Regions from separate parts of the Streptomyces sp. NPDC021093 genome, predicted to be linked through region 1. Evidence: riboswitches for the same ligand, from Rfam matches in the RefSeq annotation. Region 1 holds a riboswitch; each other region holds the start of a gene.

Region 1 (5,426 bases):
TCCTCGCGCACAGTCCGCACCTGGACCGGGTGTTCTTCGGCAACAGCGGGACCGAAGCGGTCGAGACCGCGCTGAAGTTCGCCCGTTACGCGACCGGGAAGCCGCGGATCCTGTACTGCGCGCACGCCTTCCACGGGCTGACCACCGGCTCGCTCTCGGTCAACGGGGAGAGCGGATTCCGGGACGGCTTCGCCCCCCTGCTGCCCGACACGGCGATCGCCATGGGCGATCTGGCCGCGCTGGAGAGGGAGTTGAAGCGCGGCGACGTCGCGGGCTTCGTCGTGGAGCCGATCCAGGGGAAGGGGGTGCGCGAGACGCCGCCCGGTTTCCTGCGCGCCGCCCAGGAACTGCTGCACCAGCACAAGGCACTGCTGATCGCCGACGAGGTGCAGACAGGCCTCGGGCGGACCGGGGACTTCTACGCGTACCAGCACGAGGACGGCGTCGAGCCGGACCTGCTGTGCGTCGCCAAGTCGCTGTCCGGCGGGTACGTGCCGGTCGGGGCGACCCTCGGCAAGGACTGGATCTTCAAGAAGGTGTACTCGTCGATGGACCGGGTGCTCGTCCACTCGGCCAGCTTCGGGTCCAACGCACAGGCGATGGCCGCCGGGCTCGCGGTGCTGACGGTGATGGAGGACGAGGAGGTCGTCGCGAACGCCCGGCGGACCGGCGAGCTGCTGAAGTCACGGCTGGCCGCGCTGATCGACCGGTACGAGCTGCTGCACGACGTGCGCGGGCGCGGACTCATGATCGGCATCGAGTTCGGCCGTCCGCAGTCGTTCAAGCTGCGCGGCCGCTGGGCCATGCTGCAGGCCGCCCGCAAGGGGCTCTTCGCGCAGATGGTCGTCGTGCCGCTGCTCCAGAAGCACCGGATCCTGACGCAGGTCTCCGGCGACCACCTCGAAGTGATCAAGCTGATCCCGCCGCTGACCGTGGGGGAGAAGGAGGTCGACCGCTTCGTCGAAGCGTTCACCGCGGTGATGGACGACGCACACGGCGGCGGTGGCCTGATGTGGGACTTCGGCAGGACACTGGTGAAGCAGGCGGTCGCCAACCGGTGAGGCGCCCGGCGGCCCGCGGGCCGGCGAGAGGTACCCGGCGGCTCGCGGACCGGTGAGCCGTACGGCCCGAAGGTTTTTGCCTCTGAGGCAAGAAGTTTGCCTCAGAGGCAATCCTTCTGGCTCAATGGATCCATGACGCCACGCCTCGACGAGGCGGTCGAAGGCTCGGGCGAGGGCCCGGGTGACATGCCTCCGGTCGCCCCCCACCTGCGCGAACTCCGCCGCCGCAGCGGTCTCACCCTGGAGGCGGCGGCCCGCCGCGCCTCGCTCTCGCCCGCGCACCTCTCCCGGCTGGAGACCGGCCGGCGCCAGCCCTCGCTGCCGATGCTGCTCGCGCTCGCCCGTATCTACGGTACGACCGTCTCCGAACTGCTCGGCGAGACCACCGGCGACCGGGACGCCGTCCTGCGGGCCGGGGACATGTCCGCGCGCGAGGCCGACGGCTGGACGTACCGGCAGGCGGGCGGCTCCGGGCGGGCCATGCAGGCCCTGCGGGTGCACGTCCCGCACGCGGCCCAGGGCGATCTCGTCCGCGTGCACCCGGGGGAGGAGTGGCTGTACGTCCTCGAAGGGCGGCTGCGGCTCGTCCTCGGAGAGACCGTCCACCTCCTGGACGAGGGCGACAGCGCCCACTTCGACTCGCTCACCCCGCACCGGATCACCTCGGTGACGCCGGCCGGGGCCGAGCTGCTTTTCGTCCACACACTGATGCAGAGCACCGTCGCCGGGCTCTGCCTGCCCCAGGAGTCATGAGATGCCGGATCTCACCGAGTCACAGACTGCTGCGATGGCCGCGATCGCCAGGGCCGCCCAGGAGGCGGCCCACGACGAGAACTCCAGGACCAGTAAGAAGGCCGACTGGAACGACGGCGCGGGGAAGTCCGGCGTGCTCGGCTTCGTCGAGGACAGGGCGCCGCGCGGGCTGGTGCTGCGCGTCTTCCTGTACGTCGCCGTGGGCCACGCCTTCGCGGCCTTCATCTACCTGCTGTTCACGCTCGGCGGTGAGGGCTGAGCGGGTGCTGCGCGGCGGTGCGCGTCACTCGGTGAGCCGCTCGCGCAGTGCCTCGCGCGTCCCCTGCGTGAGCTTGAGGCCCTGCGTCAGATACGTGTCGGTGTCGCCCCAGGTGTCCGCGATGACGGTGAAGGCGGCCTCCAGGTAGCTGGCGCGGGCGTCGAAGAGCGGCGCGAGCAGGCCCATCACCTCGGCGTTCATCGCCTCGGGGGAGTCGCTGCCGCGGCGCACCTTGTAGCGCCGGTGCGGGTCGTTCGACTTCACGTAGTCCGCCACGATCGCCTCGCGCTCGACGCCCACCGCCAGGAGCGTCACCGCGATGGCCAGGCCCGCCCGGTCCTTGCCCGCCGCACAGTGCATCAGTGCGGGCACGCTGTCCTCGGCGAGGGCGTGCAGCACCCGGCTGTGCTCGGCCGTTCGCTCCACGATCATCCGCCGGTACGAGCCCGTCATACGGGCGGCTGCCTTGCCGTCGTCGAGGATCTCGCGCAGCTGGTCGATGTTGCCGTCGCGCACCATCCGCCAGAACTCGGTGCCGTCCGCCGGGTCGCTGAGCGGGATGTTCACGTTCCGCACGCCGGTGAGCGCGACGTCCGGGCCCTCCAGCTTCTGGTCCGCGGCATTGCGGAAGTCGAAGATCGTGTGCAGCGCGAGCGAGTCGAAGAACACCGTGTCCGCCTCGGTGGCGTGCGCCAGGTGACCGCTGCGGAAGAGCCGTCCGTACCGCGTCGACCGGCCGTCCACCGTCGGCAGCCCGCCGACGTCCCGGAAGTTCCGTACACCTGCCAGGTCGGGCTCGGCCGACGGCGATGCCTGCTGCGTCACGAGTGCTCCTCACGCGGTCGTTCGCCGGGGCGAAGCGCACCGGCCGGGCACGGACCGACGATACGACATGACGGGTCAAAATAGGTGCCTAAGGCACCCACCTGGCCCCGGGGCGGGGGCGAGTGAGCAGAATCATAGGGCGGGGCTGCCGGGAACTGCCGGGGCGTCAAAGGCCAGGTCAGGGGCGGGAGATGGCGGAAGTGACGGGTGCGGCGCAGCGGGAGAACCGTGGAGAAGGAGTGCTGAGGGGAAGGAGAAGAAGGGAACGGCTTGTTCGGGAGGTCCGCACTCGCCTAGGTTCACCGTCAATCCGGGTGGACCGCCGAATCCTGCCACCGCCCGGAATCCGCACCCATGACTTCTTCGTGTGGCAGGAGCGGGGGACCCAGGTAGTACGCCGGCACCGGAAGCGCTCCATCCTCCGGTACGGCTAGGGGTGAAGTCGTGCTCTTCAGGGAGCGCGGCCGGGCATCTCCAGCCCGAACCCGACAGCTCACCTCGCAGGCGCCGGAGAGGAATCCGTCATGCCTGCAAAGGGTAAGCACCGCCGCCCCAAGTCCAGTTCGTCGCTCACCCGCGGCTTCGTCGCCGCCGGTACGGGCGGTGCGGCACTGGCGCTCCCGCTGATCGGGGCCACGGGGGCGCACGCCGCCGACAAGGCTGCGGCTCCCGTCGCGCTGCCGCAGAAGGCGCCGCTGCAGCAGGTGCCCCAGCAGCGGACGGCGGAGCGCCCGGCCGCCGCGCCGCAGGCCGACTCCAAGAAGACCGACACCCGTACGTACTCCGTGGTGACCGGCGACAACCTGTCGAAGATCGCCGCGGAGGAGAACGTGCGCGGCGGCTGGCAGAAGCTGTACACGGACAACAAGTCGGTCGTCGGCGACGACCCTTCGATGATCTTCCCCGGTCTGAAGCTCACCCTCGGCGGCAAGGCGCCCGCGGGCTCGGGCAGCGCCGGTGGGGCGAAGGCCACGGCGCCCGCCCCGCAGAAGCAGGCCGACCGCACGGAGCGCACCGAGCGTACGGAACAGCGCGTCGAGCAGCGCACGGAGCAGCGCACCGAGAAGCGTGCGGAGCAGCGCACCCAGAAGCGGGTCGAGCGGCAGCAGAGCTCCGGTTCCGGCTTCTCCGCGCCCGTCCCGTCCGGCGTCTCCACCCCGTACCGCGCCTCCGGCGGCAGCTGGTCCAGCGGCTACCACACCGGTGTCGACTTCCGGGCCTCCTCCGGCACGCCGGTCAAGGCCGTCGGTGCGGGCACCGTCGTCTCCGCCGGCTGGGGCGGCGCGTACGGCAACGAGATCGTCATCAAGCACAACGACGGCCGCTACTCGCAGTACGCCCACCTGTCCGCGCTGAACGTCCGCTCCGGCCAGAGCGTCTCCGGCGGCCAGCAGATCGGCTACTCCGGCTCCACCGGAAACTCCACGGGACCGCACCTGCACTTCGAGATCCGCACCGGCCCGGGATACGGCTCGGACATCGACCCGCTGGGCTACCTCCGCAGCAACGGCGTCCCGGTCTGACCGCACGCCGACGGCGGGCTTCGGCCCTTCCGGCACACGGTTTTTCTCGCCCCCGCACCGGTCCCGGTGCGGGGGCGAGCCCCGTTCTCGCGGCATCACCTGCGTATTCCGGGTTGAATGAATCTTGACCGGTGGTATATCTCACCCTCCGTCAACCCCTCCCTACGGTGGCGTAAGTCACTTGCGGAAGTGAAGGATGTGTCGACGTGGCAGACGATTCGAGATCATTCAGCACAGGCACCATCGGGTCGTACGCGGCGATCGGGGACAGCTTCACCGAAGGGGTCGGAGACCCTGGCCCCGACGGTGCGTTCACCGGGTGGGCCGACCGGCTTGCCGTCCTCCTGGACGACCGGGTACCCGAGCACACCTTCCGATACGCGAACCTCGCCGTACGCGGCAAGCTCCTCGACCAGATCGTGGCCGAGCAGGTCCCGCGGGCCAAGGAGCTCGCCCCCGACCTGGTCAGCTTCTGTGCGGGCGGCAACGACATCATCCGGCCCGGCACCGACCCCGACGACGTCGCCGAGCGCTTCGAGAAGGCCGTCGCCGACCTCACGTCGGCGGTCGGCACGGTCATGATCACCACGGGCTTCGACACCCGGGGCGTCCCCGTACTGCGCCATCTGCGCGGCAAGGTCGCCACGTACTCGGCGCACGTACGGTCCATCGCCGACCGCTACGACTGCCCGGTCCTCGACCTGTGGTCGCTGAAGTCCGTGCAGGACCGGCGGGCCTGGGACTCCGACCGGCTGCACCTCTCGCCCGAGGGGCACACCCGGGTCGCGCTGCGGGCCGGTCAGGTGCTCGGCCTGGACATCCCGGCCGACCCCGACCAGCCGTGGCCGCCGATGGCGCCGCGCGGCAGGCTCGAAGCGCGCCGCGACAACATCGACTGGGCCCGCGAGCACCTGGTGCCGTGGATCGGCCGACGGCTGCGCGGCGAGAGCTCCGGGGACCACGTCGAGGCCAAGCGGCCCGACCTGCTGCCTCTCTGACGGAGAG
Region 2 (5,426 bases), on a different contig from region 1:
TAGTCGCCGCAACCGGGCAGGCAGCCACCCTCGGTCAGTACCGGCGGTCGGCGCCGACGGTCCAGTACCGGCGGTCAGTACGGGCTGCCGGTCCCGCAGTGCGGGCCGCCGGTCCCGCAGTGCGGGCCGCCGGTGCCACAGTGCGGGCCGCCGGTGTCGGCTCGGTGCCGGTTCTCAGTACTGCCGGCCGTGGCCGCGCCCGCCGCGCAGTCGGCCCAGGAGCTGCCTGGCCTGCGAGCGCCTGCGCGGGTTCGCGGCCTCGCGGCGGCCTCGGGCGATGGTCCGGCGGCCCTGCGGGCTGCGCGCGTAACTCTTGATCCTGCTGATGATGCCCGGCATGACTGTGCCTCCCTCTATGAGGCCGTGGCGGCCACGGCCTCATAGAGGCGGTTACCCCGGGAAGAGTGGCCGACCCTGTCGATCAGGGGGCATTGCGCAGGGGGCCTCACGCGGGCCGTGTCGCCCCCGTCAGCGGCATCTCGTCGATCGGTGCGATCCGCACCGGGGCACCGGGCCGCGGGGCGTGGATCATCTTGCCTTCGCCGATGTACAGCCCGACATGGGTGATGCCGGAGTAGAAGAAAAGCAGATCTCCCGGCGCGAGTTGGGAACGCGAGACGCGTTCTCCCGCGTTGATCTGGGTGTAGGTGGTGCGCGGGAGCGCCACCCCGGCAGAGCGCCAGGCGGCCTGGGTCAGGCCCGAGCAATCGAAGGAGGAGGGGCCCGTGGCACCCCAGACATAAGGCTTTCCCAGAGCGGAGTACGCGAACGAAACGGCCTGCGAGGCACGGGCGTTGGGTGCCCGGACGTCGCCGCGAGGCATCTCGGTGCGATCCCCGCGACTGGCACGGTCGCCGCCACCCGCCTCGCCGTGCCCGTCCTGGGCGGCGTACCGGGCACGGTCGTCGGCGGTGAGCCGGGAGAGCAGTTCCTCCGCGCCGGAGATTTTCTTCTGGATCTCCGCCTTCTGCTTCTTCAACTCGCCCTGCTGTTCGGCGAGTTCGGTGAACCTCTGACCGGCGCTGCCGCGCAGGCGGGCGATCTCGGCCACCTGCCGCTGCGCGCCCTGCACCTTGACGGCCTGCCGGTCGCCCGCCCGCCCGGCGATCGCGGCCCGCTCCAGATACTGGTCGGGGTTCGAGGTCAGCGCGACCTGGAGCGCGGGCTCGATGCCCCCGGTGCGGTACTGGGCCGCGGCCAGCGAACCGAGCGAGCCGCGTGCGGAGTTGAGCCGCTCCGTCCTGCGTGCTGCCTCGTCCCGCAGCTGGTCGAGCGACTTCTTGGTCCGCTCGGCCTTCTCCTGCACGCCGTTGTACGTCTCGGTGGCGGCCTCGGCGTCGTGGTACAGCTTGTCGATCTTCGACTTGATCTGTGCCGGAGTGAGCGTCGGCTCCGCCTGTGCGGTGCCCTCCAGTGCGGTGGTGCCCGCGGCCCCTGCCAGTGCGAGGGTGACCGCGGTGGTGCGGGCGGTACGAACGGTACTGCCGGTGAGTGAGCGCTGCTTGGGCTTCCGGTGCGCTGCCACGAGGGCGTTCACGTCCTTCCACGGGTCCGTCCGGCCGGTGGGGGAGGGGAGTCGGCCGTCTGGGGAGGGACGCTAAACCTGGGCGTCACGGCACAGCCTTCGAATGAGCGCTAATGGCAGGAAGAGGGCGAGTGCTGATCGCAGATGATCGACGACTGGGATGCGGAATCACCACTTCCGCGCCCACTGTGATCGATGGGACGGAATGGCCCGCCCTGCCGCGATCCCCCTGCTAACGCCTGGCTAGGCTCCGCCCCATGGATGTACTGATCAATGTTTTCGTAGGACTCCACATCATCGGCATCGCCTCGCTCCTCGGCGGCTTCCTGACCCAGATGAAGGCGATGGGCGCGGGCACCGCCCGCTTCACGCCCCCGATGCTGCACGGTGCGCTGACCATGCTGGTCACCGGCATCGCCCTGGTCGGGCTCAACCAGGCCCAGGACCACACCCTCAACAACGTCAAGCTCGGCATCAAGCTGGCGATCCTGGTGGTGATCCTGGGCCTCGTCTACGTCAAGCGCGATGACGAGAAGGTGGAGAAGGCGCTGTTCGGCGCGGTCGGCGGGCTGACGGCGGTCAATATCTTCGTCGCCGTCCTCTGGACCTGAGTTCCGGCGGGACCGGTCAGGCCGGCCGTACGCTCCCGTAGATCGGCATGTAGTAGATCGACTCCTCGCGCACCTTCGCGTTCGGCTTCGGTGCGTGGATCATCATTCCGTTGCCCTTGTAGATGCCGACGTGGCTGATGTCGTCGTAGAAGAACACCAGGTCACCCGGTTTGAGGTCCTTCGTCGCGATCCGGGTGCCGACCTTCACCTGGTCCCAGGTGGTCCGCGGCAGGGTCACCCCGGCGGCCCGCCAGGCGGCCTGGGACAGCCCCGAGCAGTCGTACGAGGAGGGGCCGGTCGCGCCCCAGATGTACGGCTTGCCGATCTGGGCGCGGGCGAAGTCCAGCACCTTCGCGGCCTTCGTGGAATACGAGCTTCCGGAGCCGGAGCCGGAGCCGGAGCCGGAGTCAGAGCCGCTGCCGGAGCCCGAGCCGCTACCGGAATCCGTGCCCGTGCCTGTGCCCGTACCGGTACCGGTACGGGTACCCGACCCGGATCCGGACCCCTGCCCGGGCTCCTTCTCCTTCTCTTCCTCCCGCTCCTTCTCCCTGGCCGCCTCCTCCGCCTGCTGCCGCGCCAGCTCCTCCGCCTTGCGCTTGGCCTCCGCCTCGCGCTTGCGCTCCAGCTCCGCGAGCTTGGCCTTCTCCTCGGCGGTCAGCCGCGACAGCAGCCCGCGCGCCTGCCCGAGCTTGTCCTGTACGTCCTGCTTGGACTCCCGCAGCGAGGCCTGCGACGTGGTCAGCCGCTCCAGACCGCGGGTCGCCACGGCCCGGTGCTTCGCGGCGGACTGCTGCTGTGCGCTGTAGTCGGCGACCAGCTTCTTCTGCCGATCGGTGGTCCGCGCCATCAGCCGCCGCGAGTCGAAGTACGACTGCGGGTCGTGCGCCAGGAGCAGAGCGGCCGTGGAACCGACCGATCCGCTGCGGTACTGGGTGGCAGCGAAGGTACCGAGCGCCCGCCTGGCCTCGTTGAGCTTGTCGGTGCGCTGCGCGACGTCGTCGAGGAGCCCGTCGAGCTTCTCCTTCTGCTGCCGGGTGGCTTCCTTGGCCGCGTTGTACTTCTGGGTCGCCGTCCCGGCCTGCCGGTAGAGGTCGTCGACCTTCTTCTGCACCTCTTCGACCGAGGGCTTCGGCGAGGCGGGTGCGGTGGGCGCGGCCTGGGCGGACTGGGCGACCAGGCCGACGGTGACCAGGGCGGCGGTGGTGACGCCGAATCCGGGAGCGGTGGAACGTATCAGCGACGTGGCGCGGGTACGCGGCTTGCGATGCGATGCCAAAGCAGGCATTCCTTCCGTGGACCGCCTACCGGGTTAGCTGTCGGGTTCGGGCGGACTGACGGAAGGTGCCCTACGGCCCAGGTGTGTGTGGGGGACGGGCCGATTCACCCCGGTGATGCGTGTGGGTCCCCGGTTCCGAACCACCGTGCGGGCGGCGCGAATTCGGCGTGAGGGCACCGTTCCGGCGCGGTTCGCCGAGGGGGGTACGGGCCGCTCGCGCAGCACCGTAGCCAATCCCCGTGACGGGTGGGAAGCCTGATGTTCGATATGCCCGATACATTTTCGTGACCTTTGCAAGCGGTGAGGGTCGGGTCACGGAAGGTGGTCGCGGGTGGTGCTGGGCAAGGTCACGGACGGTGGTGGCGGAAACCGGGACCTGCTGTCAGTGCGGCCGCCTAGACTCGGTAGGCGATGAGCAGCCTCTTTGACGACAGCTTCCTGGCCGACCTCCAGCACAAGGACGACGCGGCCCCGCCTCCCCCGGAGGACACCGATGACGGTGCCCCCGCGGAGGAGGTTCCGCACGACCTCTTCCAGGGCGCCTTCGACGGCCCGCCGCCGCCCCGCGACGCGTACTACCGGGACGGCGCCCCCCGCCCGGTGGTCGACCCGGCGGCCCTGCTCGACGGGCTGAACGACAACCAGCGCGCAGCCGTCGTGCACGCCGGATCGCCGCTGCTCATCGTGGCCGGAGCCGGTTCCGGCAAGACCCGTGTGCTCACCCATCGCATCGCGCACCTGCTCGCGGCCCGCGGTGTGCATCCCGGCCAGATCCTCGCGATCACCTTCACCAACAAGGCCGCGGCCGAGATGAAGGAGCGCGTCGAGGCCCTGGTCGGCCCGCGCGCCAACGCGATGTGGGTGTCCACCTTCCACAGCGCCTGCGTCCGCATCCTGCGCCGCGAGTCCAAGAAGCTCGGCTTCACGAGCTCCTTCTCGATCTACGACGCCGCCGACTCCAAGCGTCTGATGGCCCTGGTCTGCCGCGACCTCGACATCGACCCGAAGAAGTTCCCGCCGAAGTCCTTCAGCGCCAAGGTCTCCAACCTGAAGAACGAGCTGATAGACGAGGAGACCTTCGCCGGCCAGGCCGCCGACGGCTTCGAGAAGACCCTCGCCCAGGCCTACGCGATGTACCAGTCCCGCCTCCGCGAGGCGAACGCACTGGACTTCGACGACATCATCATGACCACGGTGCATCTGCTCCAGGCGTTCCCCGACGTCGCCGAGCACTACCGGATGCGCTTCCGGCACGTGATGGTCGACGAGTACCAGGACACCAACCACGCCCAGTACACGCTGGTACGGGAGCTGGTCGGGCCCTCCGGCGAGGGCAAGGCCCCCGGTGAGCTGTGCGTCGTCGGCGACGCCGACCAGTCGATCTACGCCTTCCGCGGCGCGACGATCCGCAACATCCTCCAGTTCGAGGAGGACTACCCGGACGCGAAGACGATCCTGCTGGAGCAGAACTACCGCTCCACCCAGACCATCCTCACCGCCGCCAACGCCGTCATCGAGCGCAACGAGAACCGCCGCGCGAAGAACCTCTGGACCGACGCCGGCGCCGGATCCCAGATCACCGGGTACGTCGCGGACACCGAGCACGACGAGGCCCAGTTCATCGCCGAGGAGATCGACCGCCTCACCGACGCGGGCGACGCCAAGGCCGGCGACGTCGCCGTTTTCTACCGTACGAACGCCCAGTCCCGCGTCTTCGAAGAGATCTTCATCCGGGTCGGCCTGCCGTACAAGGTCGTCGGCGGCGTCCGCTTCTACGAGCGCAAGGAGGTCCGGGACATCCTGGCCTACCTGCGCGTGCTGTCGAACCCCGAGGACACCGTCCCGCTGCGCCGCATCCTCAACGTGCCCAAGCGCGGCATCGGCGAGCGCGCCGAAGCCATGATCGACGCGCTGTCGCTGCGCGAGCGGATCAGCTTCCCGCAGGCCCTGCGCCGCGTCGACGAGGCGTACGGAATGGCCGCCCGCTCGTCCAACGCCGTCAAGCGGTTCAACA
Region 3 (5,426 bases), on a different contig from region 1:
GGGCGGCGCGGTTGGACTCCAGGTTCGGGGCGAAGCCGCCCTCGTCGCCGAGGCCGGTGGACAGGCCCTTGGTCTTCAGCACCTTCTTGAGGGTGTGGTAGACCTCGGCGCCCCAGCGAAGGGCCTCGGAGAAGGACTCCGCGCCGATCGGGGCGATCATGAACTCCTGGATGTCGACGTTGGAGTCGGCGTGCGACCCACCGTTGAGGATGTTCATCATCGGGACGGGCAGCAGGTGCGCGTTCGGACCGCCGAGGTAGCGGAACAGCGGCAGGTCGCTGGCCTCGGAGGCGGCGTGCGCGACGGCGAGGGAGACGCCCAGGATGGCGTTGGCGCCGAGGGAGCCCTTGTTCTCGGTGGCGTCGAGGTCGAACATCGCCTGGTCGATCAGGCGCTGCTCGGTCGCGTCGTAGCCGACGAGCTCCGGGCCGATCTGCTCGATGACGGCGAGAACGGCCTTCTCGACACCCTTGCCGAGGTAGCGGTTCGGGTCACCGTCGCGAAGCTCGATGGCTTCGAAGGCACCGGTGGAGGCGCCGGACGGAACAGCAGCACGGCCGGTGCTGCCGTCGTCGAGGCCGACCTCGACCTCGACCGTGGGGTTGCCTCGGGAGTCCAGGATTTCCCGGGCTACGACGACGTCGATGGACGGCACGAGCATCTCCTTATGGGATGTGACGCTGAGGGGTGCGCCCGCTGACGGGGCGCGGCGCAGGGTCGCTTTCGGCCTTGCGACATGAGCCTAACCGGATCGCAGGCATCAGCCAGCCGATGGACCGCCCGCTGGGACGAAAAGATGCCCGAATGCCTGTAATACAGGACGAAGGACCTGAAGGCCGTCGCCGTGTGTTACGGACCTGTTCACCCAGCGTGCGTACGGGCTCTGCCCATACGAGGGGACGTGGACGCAGAAGGGCCCCGGCCCGGGCGCGTACAGGGGGAAGTCGCGCCCGGCCGGGGTCCAGGTGTGCGGAGCGGACGGGGGTGGGCCGTCCGCTCCACTGCGCGGGGACCGGGCGGGGGTGGGCCGCCGGGGTCTCCGCGGGGGTCAGCTCAGGTGGAGCTGCTGACCCGGGTAGATGAGGTCGGCGTCGACGACGACTCCCTCATTCAGGTCGAGGATGTGCTGCCAGCCGCCCTTGACGTGCTTCGCCTCGGCGATCTTCGCGAGGGTGTCGCCGGACTTGACCTCGTACTCGCCGTCACCCTTCTGGATCGGGGCGGACGGCTTGGCTGCCGTCTTGGGGGCCTCGGACTTCGGGGCCGCGGACTTCGGGGCCTGGCGGGCCTCGGAGCGGGAGGCGGTCGGGGCCTCGGAGCGGTGCTGCTTCTTCGGGGCGGACTTCTGCGTGCCCGAGCCGGTGCTGACGCCCGGGTCGACACCGTCGTTGCTGAGGTTGCCGGCGCCCGCGCAGGCCCAGGCGCCGGGGCCCTGGATCTTGAGGAGCTGCTCGGCGACGGCTATCTGCTGGCCCTTGGTGGCCTGGTCGGCGCGCGGCGCGTACTTGGTGCCGCCGGCGGCCGCCCACGAGGAGTTCGTGAACTGCAGGCCGCCGTAGTAGCCGTTGCCCGTGTTGATGGACCAGTTGCCGCCGGACTCGCACTGGGCGACGGCGTCCCAGGTGTCGACGGAGGCGGCGGAGGCCGAGGAGGCCCCCATCAGCGGAGCGGCGACCGCGACACCGGTGACACCCGCGAGGGTGGCGACACGGGTGGCCTTGGACGGACGGCGGTGCTTGCCCTTGCCAGTGAACAGCGACATGGATATCCCCTCACCGACGCCTTCGAGGTGAGCTGTCGGGTTCGGGCTGTGAGTTCGCCCGGCCTCCGGTCGGGACCGCGGATCTCTCCCGCGTTCCGTCTCGGCGGCTTCACCCCAAGCCGTTCCTCGTCCGTCTCTCAACGTCCGGGCCCGGCACTTACCTTGGGTCCCCCGCTCCTGCCTACGGCGCTTTCGCGACGACTGCTGCCGAGGCCCGCCGGCAGGATTCGGCGTGCGGGCTCCGGTGCCCACCGGTGGCGAGCGAGGACGACCGTAATCACAGGAGTCCCCGATGTTCAAAGAGGCCCATCGGGGACATTCAGCCCCTACTTGCCCTCCCTGCACGGTTGTTTACGCAGGTCAGAGGGGGCACGGCGGGACCTTCCAGCAGGGACACGCCAGTTGGGGCAGAGAGACTCATGTCTCACTTGCGCAGAACCGGACATAAGGTCCCGAACTACCTGTGTTCTGGGCCTACTTTTCGCTCAATTCGAGGCTCTGGCCAGGCTTGATGAGGTCCGGATCGTCGCCCAGGGCCTTGCGGTTCGCCTCGTAGAGCGCGGGCCAGCCGCCGGGCACGTGCGCCTCGTCGGCGATGTGCCAGAGGTTGTCGCCGGGGCGCACGGTGTAGTCGCCGGGACCGGGTGCGCCGTCCGCACCCTTGTCGCCGTCACGGGAGGCGTGGCGGCCCTCATCGCGTCCGTCGGTCCCGTCCGGGGTGGACGAATTGTCCGGTACGGGAAGGGAGTTCTCCGGCGCGGGCTCGCCGCGGTGCTTGCCCTGGCCTCCGTCCGCGGGGTCGGTGGCGCCCGGGGTGGCGGGCGTACCGGGAGTGGCGGGCGTGCCGGGCGTGACCGACGCGTCCGGGGACTCGATGCCCGGGGTCTGCGTGCCCGGGGTCTGCGTGCCGGGGGCCTGCGTACCGGGCGTCGTGCCGCCGGGGAAGGGCAGTTCGGTGCCCGGGGTGGTCGGGCCGGTGCTGGGCTCGATGCTGGAGCCGGGGGTCGGCTCGGCGGGATGGCCGCTGCCCGGGATGGCGGGGGTGGTCGGAGTGACGGGGGTGGCCGGGGTGGTCGGCGCCTTCGCACCCGGATCCGTACCCGCGTCCTTACCCGCACCCGTGCCCGCGTCCGCACCCGTGCCCGGGGTGTCCTGGTGGGCGCTCTCGCCGGGGGTGTCCGGCTTCACGGAGCCCGCCGGGGGCTTGGGCGGTGCACCGGTGTCCGTGCCGGGATCGGCGGCGTCGACCCCGCCGGACGCGGAACCGGAACCGGAATCAGCACCGCCGCCCGGGGCGAGCCCGGAGACGCCGGCGCAGCTCGGCCAGCCCTGCGGGCCCTCGGCGGCGAACACCTTCTCGGCGACCTTGATCTGCTGCGAGCGGCTGGCGAGGTCGGGCCGCGGGGCGTACGCACCGCCGCCGTACTGGTCCCACTTCTCCTGCGAGAACTGGAGCCCGCCGTAGTAGCCGTTGCCGAGGTCGGCACTCCACATGCCGCCGCTCTCGCACTCGGCGACGCGGTCCCAGGTGTTCGACTCGACCGCGCTGGCGCTGGTCGCGCCCAGGAGCGGAATCGCGAGTGCGGATCCGGTCACCCCGGCCGCGACGATGAGAGCGGGTGCCTGACGCGGGCGGCGGTGTTTACCGTTCCCGGAGCGCATGCGGTTGCCTTTCAGCTGACGGTGACCCGGCTTCTGGCCGTAACTGCTGGGTCGTCCGTGAACGTAGCCGCAGTCGAACACCCGTCACAAGTCGATGCAGTGGAGATCACGCGAAGGTCACATTGCTGACGCGCCGTCAGCTTCGGGTGCCCTTACGGGTTCCCCGAACTCGACCGGGAGGGTGCGCAGTCCGCGCATGATGAGGCCGCCACGCCACCGCAAATCGGCAGGATCTTCCGCGAGTTGCAGGTCAGGGAGACGGGTCAGCAGGGTCGCGAGGGCCGTCTGCGCTTCGAGCCTGGCGAGCGGGGCGCCGAGGCAGTAGTGGATGCCGTGGCCGTAGCCGAGGTGCTGGTTGTCCCGACGGCTGAGATCCAAGGTGTCCGGATCCTGGAACCTTTCGGGGTCCCGGTCGGCGGCGGCAAGCACGACGAGCACGGGGTCGCCCGCGGAGATCTCCTCGCCGCCGATGCTCAGGTCCTCGGTCGCGTACCGCCAGGTGGCGAGCTCCACCGGGCCGTCGTAGCGCAGGAGTTCCTCGACGCCGGTGGCGAGGAGTCCGGTGTCGCCCTCGGCGAGGGCGGCTTGGAGGCGCTCGCGCTGCTCCGGGTTGCGGAGCAGCGCGTACGTCCCGTTGCCGATCAGGTTGATGGTCGTCTCAAAACCGGCAAACAGGATGATGAAGGCCATGGCGGCGGCCTCGTTCTCCGTCAGGTGCTCTCCGTGGTCGCTGGCCCGGATGAGGTTGGAGATGAGGTCGTCGCCGAGGTCCTCGCGCTTGCGGTGGATCAGCTCGACGAGGTACGCCCGGATCTTCTTCACCGAGCGCGCCACTCCCCCGCGCGGCCCGCCCCCGTGCCGGATCATCATCCCCGCCCAGTCGCGGAAGTCGTCCTGGTCCTCGCGGGGTACGCCCAGCAGGTCGCAGATCGCGTAGATGGGGAGCGGGAAGGCGAACTCGTGGATGAGGTCGGCGGACCCGTTGGGCTCGAACGCGTCGATGAGCCGGTCGGTCAGCTCCTGCACGCGGGGGGCGAACTCGGCGACCGTGCGCGGGGTGAATGCCTTGGAGACGAGCCGTCGCAGCCGGGTGTGGTCCGGCGGGTCGATGTTCAGCAGATGCGTCATCAGGTCGGCACTGCGCTCGCCGGGGATGCCGGTCTTGCCCTTGGCGTGCGCGGAGCCGGTGTGGTTCGCCGGATTCTTGCTGAGCCGCTGGTCGGCGAGGGCCTGCCGGGCATCCACGTACCGCGTCACCAGCCAGGCCTCGACGCCGCTGGGCAGCTTGGTGCGGTGCACGGGCGCGTGCTCGCGCAGCCAGGCGTAGGCGGGGTACGGGTCGGTGGCGAACTCCCAGGTGAAGAGGGTGGGGGCGGGAGATTCGGCGGCGGGGGGATTGGTCACGCTTTGACGTTAACCCGGGGCGGACCCGGGGGTGTTTTCGCGGGGTCTCGACGGAGGCTCGGAGAGAGAACCGCCGGGCAGGTACCAGGCCTGGGGCGAGTAGTCGACCGGGGGCGAGTAGTCGATACGGAACGGGGCCGGCTCGGCGGGCGGGCCGTCCGTCCCTGCGCCGACGGTCGCCTCCGGCGGGTCCAGCAGACTCCGGAGCGCCGTCGCCTCGGGGGCACCCGCGACACCCAGCCAGTGTCTGGCCCGGTCGAGGAGGAAACGGCCGAGGACGGCGGCGGAGGGGTGGTGTCCGCCCCTGGCGGCGGCCTCCAGGTATTTGACCGCTTCGGCCTCGCTGCCGTCCAACTCGCTGAGCAGTTGCCCCAGTTCGGCTGCCGCGGCCACGCTTCCGGCGTCGGCGGCACGGCGGTACCAGGTGAGGGCCTCGGTGAATTTGGGAGCCAACCGGCCGAGCCGGACCATGGCGGCCAGGTCTCCGGATTCCGCCCGCGGGCGCAGTACGTCGCAGTAGGACCGCTCCAGGTCGTCGCTGTCGATGTCCTCCTCGTCCTGCGTCTCGCGCAGGATTCTTTCCCGCACCTCGTCGGTG
Region 4 (5,426 bases), on a different contig from region 1:
GGGGGAAGGGCCGCGTTCACCGCGTACGCACGACCGGTGAATCCGGCGGCGAGCAGGTTGCGCAGGACGGTACGGCCGACGGACTGCGCGGAGCGCCCGGCGCCGACGACCACGACGGACCCCGGCGACAGCAGCCGCTGCACGGAGCGGGCCTCGGCGCGGTGCTCGCGGGCGCGCTGCACGGCGAGGGAGCGGTCGGTGGGCTCCAGGTCGAACTCCAGGTGCACGACACCGTCTTCGAAGGAGCGCTTCTGCTGGTAGCCCGCATCCGTGAAGACCTTGATCATCTTGGAGTTGGCGGGCAGCACCTCGGCGACGAAGCGCCGGATGCCGCGTTCGCGGGCGACGGCTCCGATGTGTTCGAGGAGGGCGGAGGCGACGCCGCGTCCCTGGTGGGCGTCCTGGACGAGGAAGGCGACCTCGGCCTGGTCGGCGTCGGGGCCCGAGGCGGGCAGTCCGGCGGCGTTGATGCGGTCGTAGCGGACGGTGGCGATGAACTCGCCGCCGACGGTGACCGCGAGGCCGACCCGGTCGACGTAGTCGTGGTGGGTGAAGCGGTGCACGTCCTTGGCGGACAGCCGGGGGTAGGGAGCGAAGAAGCGGTAGTACTTCGACTCGTCGGAGACCTGCTCGTAGAAGCTGACGAGGCGGTCGGCGTCCTCGGTGGTGATGGGCCGGATGCGTGCGGTGCCGCCGTCGCGGAGCACGACGTCGGCCTCCCAGTGGTCGGGGTACACGTGATGCGCGTCGTCCACAGCCTTGGCCATGGGGGCAGCCTACGACTCGCGGCCGCTCGGAGGGCGGGGCAGTCTGGTCCTGTCCGGCGGGGCTTGTGCCGGGACTTGTGGCGGGGCTTGCGCCGGGGCTTCCGTCGGGACTTCCGCCGGGACTTCCGCCGGGCAGAGCAGCCTGCACCACGTGAGAGACTGGTCTAGACAACCAATAAGCACATGAAGGGCAACACCATGGTTGAGCGCCGCGTCACCGTCGGCTGGGCCGAGGGCCTGCACGCCCGCCCCGCCTCCATCTTCGTCCGCGCCGTCACGGCCACCGGCGTCCCCGTCACCATCGCCAAGGCGGGCGGCAACCCGGTCAACGCCGCGTCGATGCTGGCGCTGCTGGGTCTGGGTGCGCAGGGCGGCGAGGAGATCGTGCTCGCGTCCGAGGCGGAGAGTGCGGACGCGGCTCTGGACCGTCTCGCGAAGCTGGTCGCCGAGGGCCTGGACGAGCTCCCCGAGACCGTCTGACCTTCCGAGAGCCCATGAGGCCGCACCCATAGGGTCGCGCCCATAAGGGCGAATTCTCGCGCGGAAGCCGTGGCATCCCGAATTCGGGGGCCGCGGCTTCCGTCGTTTCCTGATCCCGAGAATTCAGTTCACCAAGAACGCCTCAGGGCGCCAGGAACACCGGTGAATTTGCGTCCGTCCGGGGCTCTTTTCCGCTACGACTTGTATACGGCCCGCGTGTTAATTCCGGCCGCCCGTCATGTTGACTGCTTGTTGCGGAATCCTCATGCGGTGCGCGGCCACCGCCCGCTCCGCGTGCCGTGCGGTCAGCGCCCTGGCCCGGTCCGCGTCGCGCCTGGTCACCGCGTCGACTATCGCGCCGTGCTCGGCCCACGTCTCGGCGGGCCTGGCCGGCCGCTCCACCACGTACATCCAGGCGATCTTGTGCTTGAGCTGGGCCAGCAGGGTGATCAGGCCGGGGCTGCCGGACGCCTGGGCCAGGGTCTCGTGGAACCAGCCGGTGAGAGAGGTCAGATCCTCGCCATCGGCCCGCCCGGCCCGGTCCTGCCCCAGCCTGACGAGCCCGCGGAGCACCTTGAGGTGCGCCTCCGTCCGCCGAACGGCCGCACGCGCCGCACCGAGCGGCTCCAGGAGCGTACGCATCTCCAGGAGGTCGGCGGCCTCCTGCGCGGTCGGCTCGGCGACGCAGGCGCCCGCGTGCCGGCGGGTGGTGACGAAGCCCTCGGCCTGCAGGGTGCGCAGCGCCTCGCGGACCGGGACGCGCGAGACGCCGTACCGGCGGGCCAGCAGCTCTTCCGTGAGCCGGCTGCCGCGCGGCAGAGCTCCGGACACGATGTCGTCGCGAATCGCCGTACACACCGAATGCGCGGGAATGCGCATGCCCGGACCTCCGTCTGCCCGCCGAATCCTTCTCTCAACTCTATTGCAACGCGGCGGAATTACCGAAGAAAATCCTGAACTCTGGCCTGAACTCCAGCCTGAACTCCGGGGAGAGCGCACACAGAAATGCCCCGGCTCGTGGAGAGCCGGGGCATTCCCGAACAGCAGGTACGGCGACGCGTGCAGCAGCAGGTGCGGCAGCCGCGGGTGCGGTCAGACGCCGACGCCGTGGCCGCGCAGGTACGCGACCGGGTCGATGTCCGAGCCGTACTCGGAGGAGGTGCGGGCCTCGAAGTGCAGGTGCGGGCCCGTGGAGTTGCCCGTGGAGCCGGAGAGGCCTATCTGCTCGCCGGACATGACGGACTGGCCGACGGAGACACCGATCGAGGAGAGGTGGCCGTACTGGGTGTACGAGCCGTCGTTCATCCTGATCACGATGTTGTTGCCGTACGCCCCGCCCCAGCCGGCCTCGACGACCGTGCCGGCACCGACGGCGACGACGGAGCTGCCCGACGAGGCGTGGAAGTCGACGCCGGAGTGGCTGCCGGAGGACCACAGCGCGCCACCGGACTTGTAGCTGGTGCTGACGTACGAGTCCGCGACCGGCAGCCGGAAGGCGTTGAGGCGCTTGCGCTCGGCCTCGCGGGCGGCACGCTCGCGCTCCTCGCGCTCCTTCTTCGCCTTGGCCTCGGCCTTGCGCTTGACCTCCGCCTTGCGGGCCTCTTCGGCCTTCCGCTCGGCCTCGGCCTTGTCGTACGCCTGCTTCTGGGCGGTGGCCTGTGCCTCGACCTGGGCGGTGAGGGTCTCCGTCACGGTGTTCTCCATGACGACGGCGCGGATGGTGCCGGTGTCCTCGGCCGACAGGTCGTGCTCGGCGGCGATGGCCTGCGGGGCCAGCGTTCCGATGACACCGGTCGTGGTGAGGGCGGCGACTCCGGCGATGTTGGCGCTCTTGCGCGACAGCACGGAGGGACGCCGGTGCTTCCCGGCGGCACGGGTGAACGCCATGAAGTGGCTGTTTCCTTTCCTTCCTTCTCGCCTACCGGGTTAGCTGACGGGTTCGGAGCAGGAAGGTCTCCTACGGGCCCCACCGGCCCGTGAAGGGCGATGGCGTCCGATTCACCCCAGGGACTGAGTGGGTCCCCGGCTCCCCAGGCTCGCGCCTGACGGGGACTCGGCGATGACTGCCCGGTGCCGCGGTTGCGGCGCACTCTGACGGACAGCCGGACCGACGCTAAGCGGCACTTCTTTCAATCGCCAAACAGACAGCCCTTTTTGTAACGGAGCCCACACGGCAGACAGGCAACCTCTCCAATAAATCGGACATAAGGGAGGACCCCGACGACTCGGGAGTCATCGGGGTCCTTCTTGTCATGCTTTGTGCCGGTCGTACGAACGGCCTTGTGCGGCCCTCCGACCGGTCAGCCGGTGACGACCGTGACCTCACCGATGTTCAGCGCCCGTACGGGCTCCGCGATCTGCGAGGCGTCGCCGACCAGGATCGTGACCAGCTTGTCCACCGGGAACGCGTTCACGACGGCCGCCGTGGCCTCCACCGTGCCGGTGGTGGCGAGCCGGGCGTACAGCTGGGCCTGGAAGTCGTCGGGCAGGTGCTGCTCGACCTGGTCGGCCAGCGTGCCCGCGACGGCGGACGCCGTCTCGTACTTGAGCGGGGCGACCCCGACCAGGTTCTGCACGGCGACGTCGCGCTCGGCGTCGGTGAGGCCCTCGGCCGCGAGCGTCCGCAGGACCTTCCAGAGGTCGTCCAGGGCGGGCCCGGTCGACTCGGTGTCCACGGAGCCGCTGATGGCCAGCATGGCGGCGCCGCTGCCGTCCGCGGCGGAGCGCATCACCTGGCCGAAGGCGCGCACGCCGTAGGTGTAGCCCTTCTCCTCGCGCAGGACGCGGTCCAGGCGCGAGGTGAGGGTGCCGCCGAGGCAGTACGTGCCGAGAACCTGGGCGGGCCAGACGCGGTCGTGCCGGTCCGGGCCGATGCGGCCGATCAGCAGCTGGGTCTGGACGGCACCCGGGCGGTCGACGATGACCACGCGGCCGGTGTCGTCGGCGGTGATCGGCGGGACCGGGCGCGGCGCGGCGGTGTTGCCCGTCCACTCCCCCAGGGTGTCGGCCAGGACGGCGTCCAGGTCGATGCCGGTGAGGTCGCCGACGACGACGGCCGTGGAGGTGGCCGGGCGGACGTGCGCCTCGTAGAAGGCGCGCACGGCGGCCGAGTCGATGGCCTTGACCGTCTCCTCGGTGCCCTGGCGGGGGCGCGACATGCGCAAGGAGGCCGGGAAGAGCTCCTTGGAGAGCTGCTTGGCGGCCCGCCGGGACGGGTTGGCCGCCTCGTGCGGGATCTCGTCGAGCCGGTTGCGCACGAGACGGTCGATCTCGCCGTCCGCGAACGCGGGCGCGCGCAGGGCGTCGGCGAGCAGGCCGAGCGCCTTGGGCAGCCGGGAGACCGGCACTTCGAGGGAGACCCGGATGCCGGGGTGGTCGGCGTACGCGTCGAGGGTGGCGCCGCAGCGCTCCAGCTCGGCGGCGAACTCCTCCGCCGAGTGCTTGTCGGTGCCCTCGGTGAAGGCGCGCGACATGATCGTGGCCACGCCGTCCAGGCCCTGGGGCTCGGCCTCAAGAGGTGCCGCGAGGTTGACCTCGACGGCCACCAGCTTCTGGCCGGGGCGGTCGCAGCGCAGCACGACCAGCCCGTTGGGCAGGGCGCCGCGCTCGGGGGCCGGGAAGGCCCACGGGGTGGCGGGGCCCGCCTGCGGCTGCGGGTGGAACTGCATCTCGCTGGTCACGGCTGCGGCCTTGCCGGTGGTGGCTGCGGTCTCCGTCACTGGTCCGCCCCTTCCTGCTGCTCCTGCTGGACTTCCTGTACGACGTCGGCGTGCGCGGCGTCGGCGGGCTCGACCGGCTCGGACTCGGCCGCGGCCGCGAGCGGCTCGTACACCAGGACCGCGCGGTTGTCCGGGCGCAGGCACGCCTTCGCGACGGCCTGCACCTCATCGGCCGTCACGTCCAGCACGCGCTGCACGGCGGTCAGGGCGAGCAGCGGGTCGCCGAACAGCACGGCGTACCTGCAGAGTTCGTCGGCGCGGCCGGCGACCGTGCCGAGCCGGTCCAGCCACTCGCGCTCCAACTGGGCCTGGGCGCGCTCCATCTCCTCGGCCGTCGGGCCCTCGGCGGCGAACCGCGCGAGCTCCTCGTCGACGGCCGCCTCGATCTGCGGAACCTCGACGCCGCCCGACGTCTTGACGTCCAGCCAGCCGAGCGAGGGCGCACCGGCCAGGCGCAGCA

Evidence for each region. A riboswitch is a leader RNA that binds a small molecule or an ion and turns the genes downstream of it on or off. The one in region 1 is predicted to bind cyclic di-AMP.
Region 2: another riboswitch for cyclic di-AMP. It lies ahead of ACH4SP_RS23485 (NlpC/P60 family protein); the one in region 1 lies ahead of ACH4SP_RS34790 (peptidoglycan DD-metalloendopeptidase family protein).
Region 3: another riboswitch for cyclic di-AMP. It lies ahead of ACH4SP_RS30870 (transglycosylase family protein); the one in region 1 lies ahead of ACH4SP_RS34790 (peptidoglycan DD-metalloendopeptidase family protein).
Region 4: another riboswitch for cyclic di-AMP. It lies ahead of ACH4SP_RS38160 (M23 family metallopeptidase); the one in region 1 lies ahead of ACH4SP_RS34790 (peptidoglycan DD-metalloendopeptidase family protein).

What each region holds. Positions count from the first base shown of each region.
Region 1 is NZ_JBIRQJ010000013.1:191,860-197,285, reverse strand. Features, by position in the region: gene ACH4SP_RS34810 (aspartate aminotransferase family protein) at 1-1,061, shown strand, start outside; gene ACH4SP_RS34805 (helix-turn-helix domain-containing protein) at 1,194-1,814, shown strand; gene ACH4SP_RS34800 (DUF6126 family protein) at 1,816-2,073, shown strand; gene ACH4SP_RS34795 (tyrosine-protein phosphatase) at 2,098-2,898, opposite strand; cyclic di-AMP (ydaO/yuaA leader) riboswitch at 3,209-3,418, shown strand; gene ACH4SP_RS34790 (peptidoglycan DD-metalloendopeptidase family protein) at 3,423-4,421, shown strand; gene ACH4SP_RS34785 (SGNH/GDSL hydrolase family protein) at 4,628-5,419, shown strand.
Region 2 is NZ_JBIRQJ010000007.1:320,282-325,707, reverse strand. Features, by position in the region: gene ACH4SP_RS23505 (alpha/beta hydrolase) at 1-3, shown strand, start outside; gene ACH4SP_RS23500 (hypothetical protein) at 175-339, opposite strand; gene ACH4SP_RS23495 (NlpC/P60 family protein) at 446-1,525, opposite strand; gene ACH4SP_RS23490 (hypothetical protein) at 1,783-2,136, shown strand; gene ACH4SP_RS23485 (NlpC/P60 family protein) at 2,153-3,421, opposite strand; cyclic di-AMP (ydaO/yuaA leader) riboswitch at 3,419-3,590, opposite strand; gene pcrA (DNA helicase PcrA) at 3,824-5,426, shown strand, end outside.
Region 3 is NZ_JBIRQJ010000010.1:323,996-329,421, reverse strand. Features, by position in the region: gene eno (phosphopyruvate hydratase) at 1-661, opposite strand, end outside; gene ACH4SP_RS30870 (transglycosylase family protein) at 1,049-1,762, opposite strand; cyclic di-AMP (ydaO/yuaA leader) riboswitch at 1,765-1,961, opposite strand; gene ACH4SP_RS30865 (transglycosylase family protein) at 2,237-3,424, opposite strand; gene ACH4SP_RS30860 (cytochrome P450) at 3,542-4,828, opposite strand; gene ACH4SP_RS30855 (hypothetical protein) at 4,838-5,426, opposite strand, start outside.
Region 4 is NZ_JBIRQJ010000016.1:138,405-143,830, forward strand. Features, by position in the region: gene ACH4SP_RS38145 (GNAT family N-acetyltransferase) at 1-767, opposite strand, end outside; gene ACH4SP_RS38150 (HPr family phosphocarrier protein) at 966-1,247, shown strand; gene ACH4SP_RS38155 (GntR family transcriptional regulator) at 1,467-2,126, opposite strand; gene ACH4SP_RS38160 (M23 family metallopeptidase) at 2,340-3,134, opposite strand; cyclic di-AMP (ydaO/yuaA leader) riboswitch at 3,148-3,316, opposite strand; gene ACH4SP_RS38165 (M16 family metallopeptidase) at 3,548-4,915, opposite strand; gene ACH4SP_RS38170 (M16 family metallopeptidase) at 4,963-5,426, opposite strand, start outside.